Regions from separate parts of the Blautia caccae genome, predicted to be linked through region 1. Evidence: a T-box and tRNA genes for the amino acid it is inferred to sense, from the RefSeq annotation. Region 1 holds a T-box; the other holds one or more tRNA genes.

Region 1 (3,415 bases):
ATATCATGGGCGCCTACTGGACCGGCACCGGAATCTGTGCACATGAATCCGCCATGAAAGGCGGGGAAGTGATCACCATTCCCCGGTTTGAACAGCTTTAACCATAACCCAAACCCCTTGTTTTCCAAACAATTTTGTTGAAAACAAGGGGTTTTTATATCTGTTTTTCTGAATTGTCAAGGGCTAAAACTTTATTAAATTTTCCAGGTTGTCGTATATTGTCCGCACCAGGTGAGAATCATTTTACTAGACATTAAAATTTCCAGGAGGATTCTTGCAATGGCACTTAATAAAGTTGAAATATGCGGTGTGAACACTTCCAAACTCCCTGTACTTACCAATGAAGAGAAAGACATTCTGTTCGAGCGGATCAAAAAGGGAGATACGGAAGCCAGAGAATTATATATCAAGGGAAATTTGAGGCTGGTGCTCAGTATCATCAAACGTTTCTCCGCCAGCAACGAAAATGTAGATGATCTCTTCCAGATTGGCTGCATTGGGCTGATGAAGGCCATTGACAATTTCGACACGACACTGAACGTGAAATTTTCTACTTATGCGGTTCCCATGATCATCGGTGAGATCCGCAGGTATCTGCGCGACAACAACTCTATCCGGGTCAGCCGTTCTCTCCGGGATACAGCGTACAAAGCCATCTATGCCAAAGAAAATTACGTCAAGAAAAATCTAAAAGAGCCCACCATCAATGAGATTGCCGAGGAGATCGGCATTGAAAAAGAAGACATTGTCTATGCCCTGGATGCCATCCAAAGCCCGGTCAGCCTCTACGAACCTGTATACACAGAGGGCGGGGATACCCTGTATGTTATGGATCAGATCAGTGATAAAAAGAACAGAGAGGAAAACTGGATTGAGGATCTGTCCCTGAAGGAGGCCATGAAACGCCTGGATGACAGGGAAAAACACATTATCGAAATGCGTTTCTACGAAGGAAAAACCCAGATGGAGGTTGCCCGGGAAATCGGCATCTCCCAGGCTCAGGTCAGCCGTCTGGAAAAGCACGCGCTGAAAAACATGAAAAACTATCTCCGTCCCTGAAAATCCTCACGCTCCTGACTTGACATTCACGCCCATAGATGATATGCTAAACACCAATTCAGAATGTATCCGCAGCCTTTCAACAGGTCTGCCGCTGCATTCTGCCATATGATCCAACGCGTAGACAGGAAGAGTAAAATGTCTATCCATGCAGAGAGGAATGCATACGGTGTGAGCATTCTATGGGGAAACATTTGAAGACCACCCTGGAGCGGCTTTAATAAAGTCCGGCCGACACCGTTATCGTCTGAATGAGTGGTATTTGCAAAAAGGGTGGAACCGCGGTATCTTGTTTATCGTCCCTGAACAGTCTTAGGATTGTTCAGGTTTTTTTTATTTAATCAATTACTCATGGAGGAAAAAAGAATGAAGATCACATTAAAAGACGGCTCCGTAAAAGAATATACGGAATCCAAATCAGTCATTGACATTGCCTTTGACATAAGCGAAGGACTGGCACGGGCTGCCTGCGCAGGCCAGGTGGACGGTCAGATCGTGGATTTAAGAACTGTCATCCACAAGGACTGCAGCCTGAACATTCTCACAGCCAGAGATCCGGAAGGACTTCGTGTTGTCCGCCATACCTGCTCCCATGTACTGGCTGAAGCTGTCAGACATCTGTTTCCCAATGCCAAACTGGCAATCGGGCCGGCAATCGACACCGGCTTCTACTATGACTTTGAGGCAGAACCATTTTCCAGAGAGGACCTTGACCAACTGGAAAAAGAGATGAAACGGATCATCAAGAAAGGAAACAAACTCGAACGCTTCACTCTCCCAAGAGAGGAGGCCATCCGCCTCATGACAGAAAAAGAAGAACCCTACAAAGTGGAACTGATCACAGACCTTCCCGCAGATGCTGAGATTTCCTTCTACTCCCAGGGAGATTTCGTTGATCTGTGCGCAGGACCTCATCTTATGAACACAAAAGGCATCAAAGCGTTTAAACTGACCTCCTCCTCAGGTGCTTACTGGAGAGGGGATTCCAGCAAACCCATGCTGCAGAGAATATACGGCAGCGCCTTTTCCACAAAGGATGAGCTGAACGAATATCTCCAGCACTTGGAAGAGATCAAAAAACGTGACCACAACAAGCTTGGACGTGAAATGGAATTATTCACCACCGTTGATGTGATCGGACAGGGCCTTCCCCTGCTGATGCCAAAAGGCGCTAAGATCATCCAGACACTCCAGAGATGGATCGAGGATGAGGAGGACAACAATTGGGGCTATATCCGTACCAAAACACCCCTCATGGCCAAAAGTGACTTATACAAGATATCCGGTCACTGGGACCACTACAAGGACGGCATGTTTGTTCTGGGAGATGAGGAGACAGACAAAGAAGTGTTTGCTCTGCGCCCCATGACCTGCCCCTTCCAGTATTATGTATATAAATCCAGACAGCGCTCCTACCGCGACCTGCCTCTTCGCTACAGCGAGACCTCCACACTGTTCAGAAACGAGGATTCCGGCGAAATGCACGGCCTGACACGTGTCCGCCAGTTCACCATCTCGGAGGGCCACCTGATCGTCCGCCCGGATCAGATGGTGGAAGAATTCAAAGGCTGTCTGGCGCTTGCCAAGAAATGCCTGACCACACTGGGCCTTCAGGATGATGTGACTTATCATTTATCCAAATGGGACCCGGAAAATACAGAAAAGTATATCGGCGATGCCAAGGTATGGGAACAGACGGAACAGCATATCCGCAGCATTTTAGTGGAACTGGATGTTCCATTTGTGGAGGATGTGGGAGAAGCCGCCTTCTACGGCCCCAAGGTAGATATCAATGCCAAAAATGTATACGGCAAAGAGGATACCATGATCACCATACAGTGGGATGCACTGCTGGCTGAACAGTTTGACATGTACTATATTGACCAGAACGGAGAAAAAGTCCGCCCGTACATTATCCACAGAACCTCCATCGGCTGCTATGAGAGGACTCTGGCATGGCTCATTGAAAAATATGCCGGCATGTTCCCCACCTGGCTCTGCCCGGAACAGGTCCGCATCCTTCCCATCTCTGAAAAATACCAGGATTACGCGGTCAGAGTAGAAAGCGAGTTAAAGAAAAACGGTATCCTCTGCACCATAGACGAGCGTTCCGAAAAGATTGGCTACAAGATCCGTGAGGCAAGGCTCGCAAAAGTTCCTTACATGATCGTTGTGGGCGAAAAGGAAGAAGCAGAAGGAAAAGTGGCAGTCAGAAGCCGTTTCCTTGGTGATGAAGGCCAGAAATCCCTGGATGATTTCATTAATGCTCTCTGCAAGGAAATCCGCACAAAGGAAATCCGCCGCATCGAAACACCAAACAACCAGTAATCTCACGACTCACGACGGGCATCACAGA
Region 2 (3,415 bases), on a different contig from region 1:
TGCAGCCTCCACCAAAGACCAGTCCATTTTTTCCACGCTGGAATACACGGAGAGCACCATAAAAGGCAGCAGCGCGTAAATCATGCCAATGACAACTGCAGGATAGGAGTAGAGGATTTTCAGCGGTTCCTCAATGATGCCCAGCTTCACAAGCAGCGTATTGAACACGCCTTTTGCCTGGAGCAGGATGATCCATCCGTACATACGGATCAAGGAACTGGTCCAGAAAGGCACCATGATCAGCAGCATGATCCTCTTCTTCCATTTTGCCGACTGTTTTGCCATAAAATAGCCAAAGGGATATCCCAGCAGCGTGATACAGATGGTGCTGGTAAACGCAAGCTGGAAGGACTGGGAAAAGCTCTTCAGGTAAACAGGATCTGCGATCTTCTTATAATTTTCCAGGGTAAATTTCCACAGGGTCCCCCATCCGTCACTGTTTGTGGCAAAGCTCAGGGCTATCATATAGAGCAGCGGTCCTGCCACAAAGACAAGGGTGAAGATATAGAGGGGTGCAACCGTCAGAAACAGTCCTGATCTTTTCTTTTTCTCCATCCTCACGCCTCCTGTGTATCTTCCAGATCCACGAAGACAGCGTGCTGCGGCTCCCATCCCACACAGACCTTCTGGTCCACCGTCAGATCTGTATCTATGCCGTAATGGCTGGCAACCACTTCCCTGCCGTCCTCCAGTTTAAAGGCCATGTGGAGCTGTCCTGCATTAAAGGATTTATCGGTTATCACTGCAGGAAGACCTTTTTTACACTCGCGGCAGACTTTGATATTTTCCCTTCTCACAGCCACCACAGCCCTGCCGCCTTTTTTCAGGCCGTCCGCCGTCCCTGCTGTGATAAGGCAGTTGTTCACCCGGATATCCGTAAGCTCCTCCCCTATATGCTCCACAACACCGGAGATTATATTGGCATTGCCCACAAAGTCAGCCACATAGCTGGTCTTCGGGCGGTTATAGATCTCATCCGGGGTACCGATCTGTTCAAACTGACCGTCACGCATGACCACAATACGGTCTGACATGTTGATTGCCTCCTCCTGGTCATGTGTTATGTACAGGAAGGTAATACCCAGCTTCTTCTGAAGCCGCTTCAGCTCTGTCTGCATAGCCCTTCTGAGCTTCAGATCAAGGGCGCCCAGAGGCTCATCCAAAAGCAGGAGTTTTGGGCTGTTGATCAGGGAGCGGGCAATGGCAACCCTCTGCTTCTGCCCGCCTGACAGTTCTGATGGCATACGCTTTTCATAGCCGGAGAGCTGAACCAGATCCAGCATTTTCTTTACTTTTTCCCTGATTTCATTTTTGGGAACCTTACGGATTCTCAGGCCATAGCCGATGTTTGCCTCCACATTCATATGGGGAAACAGGGCATAATTCTGAAACACTGTATTCACATCCCTCTGATGGGGTTCCAGCATGGTCACATCCCGGCCTTCCAGAATCACCTGGCCTTTGTCCGGCATTTCCAGCCCGGCAATGATACGCAGAGTTGTGGTTTTTCCGCAGCCGGAAGCGCCTAAGAATGTGATGAATTCTCCTCTTTCTATCGAAAGGTCAATATCTTTGAGCACGTCTGTGGTCCCGAAGCTCTTGCTTATCCCCTTAAGTTCCAGTAACGTCTCTTTTCCCGCATCTGCCACTGCAGAATCCGCGGGAGTTTCTTGCAGGTGTCGTATATCGTTCATGTAGTATCCTTTTCTAATCTTAACATTGTTATTTGTTAAACTATCTCTGGTATATAATGGCACAAATGTTCGGCGTTGTCAATTCCCGGCGGGCAATTCAGATGTATTTTATCCATTTTATTCTCTGTTATTAAAAATATCGGCTGGCTGTGAGCAGTATTGGCGAATGTGTAACCCGCTGAAAAACAAAGAAAGCGTAAAGTCCTGCTATAGGACCTTGCGCTTTTAGCTCTGAAAAGACAAAGAATCCTGCATATCTGCGGGATTCTGAAAAGCTGGAAATGAGACTCGAACTCACGACCCCTTCATTACGAGTGAAGTGCTCTACCGACTGAGCTATTCCAGCTTGTGTTTCACACACAAGTGATATTATACACGATTTTGAGAAAATTTCAACTATTTTTTACAAATTCTGTCCCACATTTTGGACAGCGCACGCTTACCTTGCCTTTTCCCTTCGGAATACGAATCTTCTGCTTGCAGTTTGGGCAGGAATAAATGTGGTAATCCTTTCTCTGCTGCTGGATATACTTTTTCTGTCCGAAAAAATGGCGTACCTTGTTCTCCACAGCCAGATACTTCTGATTCTCAGCATAACGTTTCGTGAGATTTCTTGAAAACATTCTGATGTAAATAAAAACGATCAGCAGAATCTCCCAGGAAGTCAGCAGCATGGAAACATATCCATTTCTGATGAACATATTGATGACAGCACAGACCAGAAGTACGATCAGCATAAACTGGTTCAGCCTGTCTGTGCCGTAGCGTCCTGCCATAAACCTTGCAAATTTTTCTTTCATGATTCTTAATTCCCATCCTTCTCTAATGATTCATATATTTTGCTCACAAACTGTGCCGCATGCTCCAGATCATCCATATCAGGATGCAGCATGGCCATATCAAAATTCCGTATCATGGTGTCAATCTGCCTGTCATTATCCCCGTTTCTCATACGGTTGTATTTTTCCCTGACCTGAATCGGCATCTTGCCCTGGCAGATAAATGCGCCCAGATATTCATTGTCATCCTCTATGAAAACCCGGATGTTCTCCTCAATCTTCTTAAAATACTCCGGGCTTTCTCCCATTCCGCAGGTGCCGAACAATGCGATCTTCTTTCCCTGCAGGGAGCCCAGATAATCCAGCACTTCTACGCTGGCGCTTCCTCTGTCTGTCCAGAAACCGATAAAATAAATGTCCGCCATATCATAGTCTGTCTGCCCGTCCAGCCGGGCAATGTCCTTATCCGAGCCCGGAACTGCTGCAAATATGGCCTTTGCCAGCTTTTCCGTGTTGCCCGTTCTGCTCTTATACAATACCTGCGTCTTCATGTGGTATCATCCTCTCTCATTTTTACGATATATTAATAATAGCACGATGACAGACAAATAGATATTTCCTGACTCTTAAAAATTATAAATTGTCTATAAATTCCTTTTTTCTTCTCAGATTTTTCTTAAGGACTTTTCTGCCGGCACAGGTTTCCGGATTCTCGCACCACAGACAGCGCCTGCAGTGCAGACATTTCCCTGTATCCCGGCCTTCTCTGGCATCTTTAGCCCAATTATAATTCACAATGATTCCCCGTGCAATGTCGATCATATCCACATCGGTGCGCTCCAATACGTCCTGGGCCATCTGTGGGCTTGTGATACCATTTACCGCAAATACAGGAACGGACACGGCACGCTTGATCTCCGCTGCCGCGTAGATACATTTTTC

Evidence for each region. The T-box of region 1 lies ahead of thrS (threonine--tRNA ligase). A T-box ahead of a tRNA ligase gene usually reads a tRNA of that ligase, here a tRNA-Thr.
Region 2: it encodes a tRNA-Thr, which carries the amino acid that the T-box ahead of thrS (threonine--tRNA ligase) is inferred to sense. The anticodon was not compared.

Annotation. Positions count from the first base shown of each region.
Region 1 covers NZ_JBBMFP010000023.1:47,275-50,689, reverse strand. The annotation lists gene WMO65_RS20625 (Gfo/Idh/MocA family protein) at 1-101, shown strand, start outside; gene sigG (RNA polymerase sporulation sigma factor SigG) at 280-1,059, shown strand; T-box leader at 1,172-1,366, shown strand; gene thrS (threonine--tRNA ligase) at 1,426-3,387, shown strand.
Region 2 covers NZ_JBBMFP010000005.1:199,481-202,895, reverse strand. The annotation lists gene WMO65_RS07605 (ABC transporter permease) at 1-555, opposite strand, end outside; gene WMO65_RS07600 (ABC transporter ATP-binding protein) at 558-1,694, opposite strand; tRNA gene WMO65_RS07595 (tRNA-Thr) at 1,968-2,040, opposite strand; gene WMO65_RS07590 (zinc ribbon domain-containing protein) at 2,087-2,494, opposite strand; gene bilS (flavodoxin family protein BilS) at 2,500-3,024, opposite strand; gene WMO65_RS07580 (oxidoreductase) at 3,107-3,415, opposite strand, start outside.